DNA from 2 places in the Streptomyces sp. NPDC001549 genome. Region 2 is predicted to be linked to the other one. Evidence: riboswitches for the same ligand, from Rfam matches in the RefSeq annotation. Region 2 holds a riboswitch; the other holds the start of a gene.

Region 1 (5,579 bases), on a different contig from region 2:
GTCCTGGCGGAGCTCCTCGTACGCCCCCGCCCCGGTGGACAGCACCAGCACGCACCCCGCCTCCGACACCACCGGGATCTCCTTCGCCACCAGGTTCATCCCGTCCCGCACCGGGTTCACCAGCGCCACGTCCGCCAGCCGGTACGCCGCCAGCGAGCGTTCGAAGTCGTCCTTCACCGACAGCAGCACCGGCTGCCACTGCGCCGTACCGAACTCCGCGTTGATCTCCGCCGCCAGATCCCGCACCGACTGGGTGTAGTCCCGGTACACCTTCAGGTCCTGCCGCGAGGGGTACGCCGACGCCAGGTGCACCACCCGGCCCCGCCACTGCGGGCGCGTGGTCAGCAGTTCCCGGTAGGCCAGCAGGCCGCGCAGGACGTTCTTCGACAGCTCCGTGCGGTCCACGCGGACGATCGTCCGCAGGCCGTCGACCTCCGCCCGCAGCTCCGCCAGCTTGGCGTTCACCTCCGGCCGGTGCGCCAGCGCCCGCAGCTCGTCCCCGTCCACGCCCAGCGGGTACGTGCGCACGTGCGTGGTGCGGGTGGGCCACATTGTGTACCGGCTGTGCTCCACCACCGAGCCGTCGCGCACCTCGGACCGCCCCCACGCGTCGTCGAGCCGCGCGGAGCCCAGGAACTCGGCCGCCCAGGCCTCGGTGTGGAAGCCGAGCACGTCCGCGCCGAGCATGCCCCACAGCAGGGTCTCGCGGACCACGTCCGGCAGCATGGCGAGATAGCCGGGCGCGGCCCACGGGGTGTGCGTGAAATGGGCGATCCGCAGGTCGGGACGGAGCGCCCGCAGCATTCCGGGCACCAGCGCCAGGTGGTAGTCCTGGACCAGCACCTGCGCGCCCTCGGCGGCCTCCTCGGCCAGGGCCTCGGCGAAGGCCTGGTTGTAGCGCTCGTACGACTCCCACCGCCGCCGGAACTCCGCATCGAAGACCGGCTCGCGCGGGATGTCGTACAGGTGGTGGTGCGTGAACCACAGCACAGAGTTGGCGATGCCGTTGTACGCGTCGTCGTACATCGTGGGATCGATGTCCAGCATCCGGACGCCCGGTTCGGCCACGCCCCGGCGGACCGCCTCCCGGTCCGCGTCCGACAGGGCCGCGCAGATCCACAGCGCCTCCGGCTGCTCCGCGAGGGCCGTGGAGAGTCCGGAGACGAGACCGCCCCCGCCGCGCCGGGCGCTGAGCGTCCGGTCCTCGGCGAGGGCGTAGGAGAGGGGGCCGCGGTTCGCTGCGACGAGCACCTGGGAAGCCATGCGGCCAACCTAGCCCGGCCCGCGCCCGCTCAAACCGTACGTTCCCTCACGCCACGCGACGCAGCGCGTACTCCTTGATGCCCGCCATCGGCGGCCGCTCCTCCGTGTCCACGGGGTACGTCCGCGGTACGAAGCCCTCCGCTCCGCGCTCGAACTGGGTGAGCTCGGGCCGTACGAGGTGCCCGCGGGAGAGCCGTACCTGGGCGGTGCGGTAGATCGCCGCGGCCATTCGGCCCAGCGCCTGACCGTCCTGGTGGCGGTGGACCCGTACGCCCACGTCCACCTGGGCCAGCGCGTCCAGCCCGACCGTGTGCAGCGCGTCGACCAGCAGGCCCAGCTCGACGCCGTACCCGACGGGGAACGGCAGCCGTTCCAGCAGGGAGCGGCGTACGGCGTACTCGCCGCCCAGCGGCTGCACGAAGCCGGCCAGCTGCGGCCAGTGGAGGTTGAGGAGCGGGCGGGCGACCAGCTCGGTGACCCGGCCGCCCTGGCCCGGGGTGTCCCCGAGCGGGCGGTCGTACATCGCCTTGACGAACTGCACGTCGGGGTCGGTCAGCAGTGGTCCGACGATGCCGGAGACGAAGGTGGCGGAGAAGTCCCGCAGGTCGGCGTCGACGAAGCAGACGATGTCCCCGCCGGTGGCCAGCAGCGAGCGCCACAGCACCTCGCCCTTGCCGGGCAGCGCCGGGAGGCGGGGCAGGATCTCGTCGCGGTGCACCACCCGGGCCCCGGCCTTCGCCGCGACCTCCGCGGTCCGGTCGGCGGAGCCCGAGTCGATGACGACCAGTTCGTCGACCAGGGGGACCGGCAGTCCCTCGATCAGCTCACGCCGGACGGTCTCGACGATCGCGCCGACCGTCGCCTCCTCGTCCAGCGCGGGCAGCACGACGCTGACCGTGGTCCCGGCCGCCCGTTTCCGGTCGAGCAGCTGGTCGAGCGGTCGGTCGGCGGCGGACCAGGAGCGGTCGGCCAGCCATCGCTCCACCTCTTCCAGCACCCTCAGCACTCCCTGCGTGTCGGTGATATTCGCCCTTATGTGATCCATCTCGCGGTTCGGACGGCTGTCTCAACCGCCCGGGCCTTCGGTTACAGTCTTGAACAACGCGAAGGACCACCGCATGCCGGGGGTCCCCGCGTACAAACGCACCGGCGCGCCATAGAGCGCGTGTGCCGGTGCCATACCGCTCATCCAGAGGGGCAGAGGGACACGGCCCGTTGAAGCCCCGGCAACCCTCCAGTCGGTTCTCGCGATCGCGCGTCAGCGCTCGTCAGCGAGGTCCCCGGCTAGGGAAGGTGCCAATTCCGTCTCATGGCGAAGTGCGCCATGGGGAAGATGAGGAGAAAGGGCCTCGCCATCATGGCTGCACAGACTGTCGCCACCTCTGTTGATCTCGGACCTGCCACCGGCCTTTCCTGTCGCGAGTGCGGCACCCGCTTCGAGCTCGGCCCCATCTTCGCGTGCGCCGAGTGCTTCGGACCGCTGGAAGTCGCCTACGACCTGCCGACCGGCGACCCCGAGGCCCTGCGCGCCGCGATCGAGGCCGGCCCGAACAACATCTGGCGCTACGCGCCGCTGCTGCCCGTCCCCGCGGACGTGGCCGGCAAGCCCAGCCTGAACCCCGGCTTCACCAAGCTCGTGGACGCGGCCAACCTGGCCAAGGAACTGGGCATCACCGGCAAGCTCTACGTCAAGGACGACTCCGGCAACCCGACGCACTCCTTCAAGGACCGCGTCGTGGCCATCGCCGTCGAGGCCGCCCGCGCCTTCGGCTTCACCACCCTGTCCTGCTCCTCGACCGGCAACCTGGCCGGCGCCGTCGGCGCCGCGGCCGCCCGGGCCGGTTTCCGCTCCTGCGTGTTCATCCCGCACGACCTGGAGCAGGGCAAGGTCGTCATGGCCGGTGTGTACGGCGGCGACCTGGTCGGCATCGAGGGCAACTACGACGACGTCAACCGCTTCTGCTCCGAGCTCATCGGCGACCCGCTGGGCGAGGGCTGGGGCTTCGTCAACGTCAACCTGCGCCCGTACTACGGCGAGGGCTCCAAGACGCTCGCGTACGAGATCTGCGAGCAGCTCGGCTGGCAGCTGCCCGACCAGATCGTGATCCCGATCGCGTCCGGCTCGCAGCTGACGAAGATCGACAAGGGTCTGCAGGAGCTCATCAAGCTCGGCCTCGTCGAGGACAAGCCGTACAAGATCTTCGGTGCCCAGGCCGAGGGCTGCTCCCCGGTGTCCACCGCCTTCAAGGCCGGTCACGACGTGGTCCGCCCGCAGAAGCCGAACACCATCGCCAAGTCGCTGGCCATCGGCAACCCGGCGGACGGCCCGTACGTCCTGGACATCGCCCGCCGCACCGGCGGTTTCGTCGAGGACGTCACCGACGAGCAGGTCGTCGAGGCCATCAAGATCCTTGCGCAGACCGAGGGCATCTTCGCCGAGACCGCGGGCGGTGTGACCGTCGGCGTGACGAAGAAGCTCATCGACAACGGGCAGCTCGACCCGGCGCTGACCACCGTCGTCCTCAACACCGGTGACGGCCTCAAGACCCTGGAGGCGGTGGCCGCGGACAGCGGGCAGACCGCCACCATCCGCCCGAGCCTGGACGCGTTCCGCGCCGCCGGCCTGGCCTAGGGGGTGTCCGGCGGGTCATGGCCGGGCCCGGGCCTGACCCGCCGGACCCCCCTCCCCTTCTCCTCCGCCCTACCGGAAAGGCAGTAGCGCCATGAGCGTCAACGTCCGCATCCCCACCATCCTGCGCACCTACACCGGCGGCGTCGCCGAGGTCCCGGCCGAGGGCGCGACCCTCGCCGAGGTCATCGAGTCCCTGGAGAAGAGCCACCCGGGCATCGCCGCGCGCGTCCTGGACGACCAGGGCAAGCTGCGCCGTTTCGTGAACGTCTACGTCAACGACGACGACGTGCGCTTCGAGGGCGGGCTGCAGGCGGCGACGCCCGACGGCGCCGGCGTCTCGATCATCCCGGCCGTCGCCGGCGGTTGCTGATTCCCCGGATATCCGGGATATCCGGGATATCCGGGATCTCCCGGATCGCCCGGGTCACCGCTTAGGTGACACGCGCAAACCGAAATTGCCCCCTCCGCTAAAGCGGAGGGGGCAATTCTGCTTGATTGGGCACGGTAGGGTTGGGGAAGTCCCCTCCGCTGTTTTTGCCCGCCGCATATGAACGGGCCGCGTGAGGGTCGACATTGGGCCAATGTGCAGGTGCGGTATGGGGCTTTGGCGAGATATGTCAGGCCCGAGTTGCCCTGGAGTATGGCAAATTTTCACTCTATTTCAATGTTTCTCGGTGTCCAGAATTCTCATCGGATTGACCTGTTGCAGACAGCATCCGCGCAGATACATTCAGCCTCGGTCGACGCGTTCCGACGCAAGTTCTGACCCGGGATCGTGAAGTGCGTTCCTGCGCAAGGGCCAGTAATAGGGGAGTTAGGCATGGCTCAGGGCACCGTCAAGTGGTTCAACGCGGAGAAGGGCTACGGCTTCATCGCGGTCGACGGTGGTGCGGATGTGTTCGTCCACTACAGCGCCATCCAGATGGACGGGTACCGCACCCTTGAAGAGGGTCAGCGGGTCGAGTTCGAGATCTCGCAGGGCCAGAAGGGTCCGCAGGCGGACATGGTCAAGCTCGCACTCGGCTAGTCCTGGAGCGATCGACCACCGACGCACAGTCTTCATCGAAGACCTGGAACACCACGAGGGGCCCACATCCTGGACACGGGATGGGGGCCCCTCGTGCGTGTGCCCGGGAGTAGCGGGGCGTTGCGCGAAGCCGCTTGCGCCCACCCGTCACCCGACCGCCACCCCTCAACGAGGCTTCTTCGAAGCCGCTTGCACTCTCGGGGGTCGAGTGCTAATCATTGGCGTTAGCACTCTCCACGTGAGAGTGCTACTGAAACGAGGACCGGGTCGGTGAGGCCCGCAGGGTCCGGCGGGAAGGAACCGCCGGGCACGCAGGCCGTCCGTCGCGGGCGCGGGCGCGGTCCTGGGAGCAATCCACCGCTGTCCGGGAGGACCACTTCAGATGGCCAAGATCATTGCGTTCAACGAGGAGGCCCGGCGTGGTCTCGAGCGTGGGATGAACCAGCTCGCCGACGCCGTCAAGGTCACCCTTGGCCCCAAGGGTCGCAACGTCGTCCTTGAGAAGAAGTGGGGCGCCCCCACGATCACCAACGATGGTGTCTCCATCGCCAAGGAGATCGAGCTCGAGGACCCGTACGAGAAGATCGGCGCCGAGCTGGTCAAGGAAGTCGCCAAGAAGACGGACGACGTCGCCGGCGACGGTACGACCACCGCCAC
Region 2 (5,579 bases):
TTCACCGGCGAAGGCGGCGCGCTGACGAACGGCAAGTACGCCCCCAACCTTGAGGGCGTCTCGCCGAAGCACATCTACGAGGCCATGCAGACCGGCCCGCAGAACATGCCCTCCTTCCCCGACAGCACCATGCCGGAGAAGCAGAAGAAGGACATCATCGCGTACCTGGAAAACGTCAACGGCGAGAAGTCGACCAGCCCCGGCGGCCTGAAGCTCGGTGGCCTCGGCCCCGTCTCCGAGGGTCTGTTCGGCTGGATCTTCGCCCTGGGTGCGCTGATCGCTGTCGCCGTCTGGGTCGCGGCCCACACCGCTAAGGCCAAGAAGTCATGAGTAGCCAAGAGATTCCCGAAGAGAAGCACCTGCCGAGCGAGCAGGGCGACACCCACCACGGTGGCGTAGCGGTCGCGGACGACCCGTTCGCCGACCCGGGCCTGCCGGTCCACAAGCCCCGCATCCAGGACATCGACGAGCGGGCGGCGAAGCGCTCCGAGCGCACCGTCGCGATGCTCTTCATCCTGTCGATGCTGGCGACGATCGGCTTCATCGCGTCCTACGTGATCTTCCCGGTCGACAAGATCGTCTACATCTTCCCCATCGGGAAGGTCAGCGCGCTCAACTTCTCCCTGGGCATGACCCTGGGCGTGGCCCTCTTCTGCATCGGCGCGGGCGCGGTCCACTGGGCCCGCACCCTGATGTCCGACGTGGAGGTCGCCGCCGAGCGCCACGAGATTGCCGCTCCGCCGGAGGTCAAGGCGCAGGTCCTGCAGGACTTCGCCGACGGTGCGAACGAGTCCGGCATCGGCCGGCGTCCGCTGATCCGCAACACGCTGCTCGGCGCGATGGCCATGGTGCCGCTCGCCGGCGTCATGCTGCTGCGCGACCTGGGCCCGCTGCCGGAGGAGAAGCTCCGCAAGACCCTGTGGGCCAAGGGCAAGCTGCTCATCAACGACAACACCAACGAGCCGCTGCGTCCCGAGGACGTGCTCGTCGGGTCGCTGACCTTCGCCAGGCCGGAAGGCCTGGAGGAGGAGCAGCACGACTTCCAGGTCCAGATCGCCAAGGCCGCCCTGATGATCGTCCGTATCCAGCCGGACGACATCAAGGACAAGAAGGAACTGGAGTGGTCCCACGACGGGATCGTGGCCTACTCCAAGATCTGCACCCACGTCGGCTGCCCGATCAGCCTGTACGAGCAGCAGACGCACCACGTGCTCTGCCCGTGCCACCAGTCCACCTTCGACCTCTCCGACGGCGCCCGTGTCATCTTCGGCCCGGCCGGTCACGCGCTTCCGCAGCTGCGGATCGGCGTGAATGACGAAGGCTTCCTCGAAGCGCTTGGCGACTTCGAAGTGCCCGTCGGTCCTGCATTCTGGGAGCGCGGATGAGCACCAGCGACAACAACGAGCGCAAAGCGCCGGCCGGCGAGCGCGTAGCGGACTGGGCGGACGGCCGCCTGGGCATCTACGGCCTGGCCAAGGCCAACATGCGCAAGATCTTCCCGGACCACTGGTCCTTCATGCTGGGTGAGATCTGCCTCTACAGCTTCATCATCATCATCCTCACGGGTGTGTACCTGACGCTGTTCTTCCACCCGAGCATGAACGAGGTCGTGTACCACGGCTCGTACGTGCCGATGCAGGGCGTCATGATGTCCGAGGCCTTCGCCTCGACGCTGGACATCAGCTTCGACGTCCGCGGTGGCCTGCTGATCCGTCAGATCCACCACTGGGCGGCACTGATCTTCGTCGCGGCGATGATCGTGCACATGATGCGCGTCTTCTTCACCGGCGCGTTCCGCAAGCCCCGTGAGGTCAACTGGATCTTCGGCTTCCTGCTGCTGGTCCTCGGCATGTTCACCGGCTTCACCGGTTACTCGCTGCCGGACGACCTGCTCTCGGGTACCGGTGTCCGCTTCATGCAGGGCGCCATCCTGTCCGTCCCGGTCGTCGGCACGTACCTGTCGATGTTCCTGTTCGGCGGGGAGTTCCCGGGCGGCGACTTCGTCGCGCGGTTCTACTCGGTGCACATCCTGCTGCTGCCCGGCATCATGATGGGCCTGCTCGTGGCCCACCTGATCCTGGTCTTCTACCACAAGCACACCCAGTTCGCGGGTCCCGGCAAGACGAACAACAACGTCGTCGGCATGCCGCTGCTGCCGGTCTACATGGCCAAGGCCGGAGGCTTCTTCTTCCTGGTCTTCGGTGTCATCTCGGCCGTCGCGGCCATCGCCACGATCAACCCGATCTGGGCGCTCGGCCCGTACCGCCCGGACCACGTGTCCACCGGTGCGCAGCCCGACTGGTACATGGGTATGCCGGAAGGCCTGATCCGAGCCATGCCCGGCTGGGAGATCAACATGTGGGGCCACACGCTCGTCCTGGGCGTGTTCATCCCGCTGCTGCTCTTCCCGCTGGTGCTCGGTGCGATCGCCGTCTGGCCGTTCATCGAGTCCTGGGTCACCGGGGACAAGCGCGAGCACCACATCCTGGACCGCCCGCGCAACGTCCCGACCCGCACGGCCTTCGGTGTCGCCTGGATCGCGGAGTACATCGTGCTCCTCATCGGCGGTGGCAACGACATGTTCGCCCAGTACTTCCACCTGTCGATCAACTCGATCACCTGGTTCGTCCGGATCGGCTTCTTCGTCGTCCCGGTCCTCGCCTTCATCGTCACCAAGCGGATCTGCCTCGGCCTCCAGCGCCGGGACCACGACAAGGTGCTGCACGGTCGCGAGACCGGCATCATCAAGCGCCTGCCGCACGGTGAGTTCGTCGAGGTCCACGAGCCGCTCCCGGCGGGCCAGCTGCACAAGCTCACCGCGCACGAGCAGTACAAGCCGATCGAGATCGGCCCGACGGTCGACGAGAACGGTGTCGAGCGCAAGGTGAAGGCCACCGAGAAGCTGCGCGCGAAGCTCAGCAAGGGCTTCTACGGCGAGAACAACCAGATTCCGAAGCCCACGGCGGAGGAGTACAAGGAGATCCAGGCCGGCCACGGCCACCACTGATCTCCGTATGAACGCATGAGGGACTGATTTCGGTCAGTCCTGGTGTCGCCACGGCGAGAGCCCCGTCCAGTGTCTGGACGGGGCTCTTTGCCGTAACCGGGGCTGGATAGGCTGAACCCTGACCGATCAGACGTGGGCGCCAGAGAATGGGGACGGCCCACCGACAGCAGGAGCGGACCATGAACGTTGCGACCCCGGCAGGCGGCGACAGCGTGGCGGCCCGTGGCTGGCCGGGCCTTCTCGACGCTCTGCTGACCGGCCAGGACCTGCGCGCGGAGGACACCGCCTGGGCCATGGACCGGATCATGCGGGGGGAGGCCACCGACGCCCAGATCGCCGGCTTCACGGTCGCGCTGCGGGCCAAGGGGGAGACGGTCGAGGAGATCAACGGCCTCGTACGGGCGATGTACGCGCACGCCAACCTGATCGAGGTGCCCGGCCGGACGGTGGACATCGTCGGCACCGGCGGCGACGGGGCCAAAACGGTGAACATCTCCACGATGTCGGCGGTCGTGGTGGCCGGTACCGGCGCCAAGGTCGTCAAGCACGGCAACCGGGCCGCGTCCTCCGCGAGCGGCTCCTCGGACGTCCTGGAGAAGCTCGGGGTGAACCTCCACCTGAGCCGGGAGCGGGTCGTGGAGGTCGCCGAGGAGGCGGGCATCACCTTCTGCTTCGCCGTGAAGTTCCACCCGGCTCTGCGCCATGTGGCCGCGGCCCGCAAGGAACTGGGCATCCGGACCTTCTTCAACGCGCTGGGCCCGCTGACCAACCCGGCCCGGGTGCGCGCCCAGGCGACCGGCGTGGCCGATCCCCGGATGGCCCCGATCATCGCGGGCGTGCTCGCCGAGCGGGGCTCCTCCGCGCTGGTCTTCCGCGGTGACGACGGCCTGGACGAACTGACCACGACGTCGACCTCGCGCATCTGGTGGGTCGGCGACGGCAAGGTCTCCGAGCGGGCCTTCGACCCCCGTGACGTGGGCATCTCCCTGGTCGACGTCTCCGCCCTGGCTGGCGGGGACCCCTCGTACAACGCGGACGTGGCCCGCCGCCTGCTGGCCGGCGAGACCGGACCGGTCCGCGACGCCGTGCTGCTGAACTCGGCGGCGGCCCTGGTGGCCCTCGACCCGGGCCCGGGCAGCCTGGAGGAGCAGATCACGGCCGGTATCGCCCGTGCGGCGGAGTCCATCGACTCGGGTGCGGCGCGGGCCGCCCTGGAGCGCTGGGTGACGGCCAGCAACGCGTAGCGGTGTGAGAACGGCGTGAAAGCGACGACCCCGGTCCGCCATTCGGACCGGGGTCTTGCGTTCGGTCGATCTTGTGGCAGGATGCTGGACAGGTCACGAGTGACAGCGTTTAGGCCCCGGCTTGCTGTCCGGCAACCCTCCTTCCGTGGCGGGGTGCCCCGGGTGATGACCAGGTCGTAGGCAGCAAGGCCTACGGCAAGCGCGGATCCCTCGACACCAGGGGTCCTGGTCTTCTCGAGGAGCTTTTTCCGTGAGCAAGCGAATGCGATAGGGCGACTCCGCCCCTACTTCAACCCTCGGATCAGGGTCACTTCCGTGTACCCCCGCCCACCGCGGTCCGAGGACTCTCCCGTACCCCGGACGGCCGCAGCGCCGTACCCGCGTACGGGCACACCGAAGCCATTCAGCCCTGCCTGCCGGGAGATACCGCCATGTCCGCAACCCTGAACGCCGCCGTCGCCACCGCCGCCGCAGCCACCGTCGACCCCGCCTGTGCCGAGCCGCTCGCGGTCCTCGGCCGCGACGTCACGGTCCCGCTCGTCACCGGGGGCGAGGTCACCTACGCGGCCCTCGACTACGCGGCCAGCGCCCCCGCCCTGCAGCGGGTCTGGGACGACGTGGCCGCGTACGCCCCGTACTACGGCAGCGTGCACCGCGGCGCCGGGTACCTCTCGCAGCTCTCCACCGACCTCTTCGAGCAGAGCCGGGTCACCGTCGCCGAGTTCCTCGACTGCCGCCCCGCCGACCAGGTCGTCTTCACCCGGTCCACCACCGACTCGCTGAACCTGCTCGCCGCCGTACTCCCCGCCGGCTGCCAGGTGTTCGTCTTCGAGACCGAGCACCACGCCTCCCTGCTGCCGTGGGTCGACGCACAGGTCACCTACCTCAACGCGCCGCGCACCCCCGCCGAGGCCGTCGCCACCCTGGAGCGGGCGCTCGCCGACCGCGACCCGTACGGTCCCGCCCTGGTCTGCGTCACCGGCGCCTCCAACGTCACCGGCGAGCTGTGGCCGGTCAAGGAACTCGCCGCCGCCGCGCACGCCCACGGCGCGCGCATCGTGCTGGACGCCGCCCAACTCGCCCCGCACCACCGCGTCTCCGTGCAGGAGCTGGACGTCGACTGGGTCGCCTTCTCCGGGCACAAGCTGTACGCGCCCTTCGGCTCGGGCGTGCTCGCCGGACGCGCGGACTGGCTGCAGGAAGCGCAGCCGTACCTGGCCGGCGGCGGGGCCTCCCGCAAGGTGGCCCGGCGCGAGGACGGCGGCGTGGACGTCGAGTGGCACACCACCGCGGCCCGCCACGAGGCCGGCTCCCCGAACGTCATCGGC

What was found. Region 2 has a riboswitch for S-adenosylmethionine ahead of ACFY04_RS01610 (aminotransferase class V-fold PLP-dependent enzyme). Riboswitches for the same ligand answer to the same signal wherever they lie in the genome.
Region 1: another riboswitch for S-adenosylmethionine. It lies ahead of thrC (threonine synthase); the one in region 2 lies ahead of ACFY04_RS01610 (aminotransferase class V-fold PLP-dependent enzyme).

The regions. Positions count from the first base shown of each region.
Region 1 is NZ_JBIAVJ010000023.1:109,824-115,402, forward strand. Features, by position in the region: gene ACFY04_RS31420 (trehalose-6-phosphate synthase) at 1-1,263, opposite strand, end outside; gene ACFY04_RS31425 (glucosyl-3-phosphoglycerate synthase) at 1,310-2,260, opposite strand; SAM riboswitch class I at 2,446-2,603, shown strand; gene thrC (threonine synthase) at 2,597-3,895, shown strand; gene ACFY04_RS31435 (MoaD/ThiS family protein) at 3,987-4,265, shown strand; gene ACFY04_RS31440 (cold-shock protein) at 4,716-4,922, shown strand; gene groL (chaperonin GroEL) at 5,305-5,579, shown strand, end outside.
Region 2 is NZ_JBIAVJ010000001.1:337,035-342,613, reverse strand. Features, by position in the region: gene ACFY04_RS01630 (c-type cytochrome) at 1-330, shown strand, start outside; gene ACFY04_RS01625 (Rieske 2Fe-2S domain-containing protein) at 327-1,385, shown strand; gene ACFY04_RS01620 (cytochrome bc complex cytochrome b subunit) at 1,382-3,007, shown strand; gene trpD (anthranilate phosphoribosyltransferase) at 3,187-4,251, shown strand; SAM riboswitch class IV at 4,343-4,459, shown strand; gene ACFY04_RS01610 (aminotransferase class V-fold PLP-dependent enzyme) at 4,683-5,579, shown strand, end outside.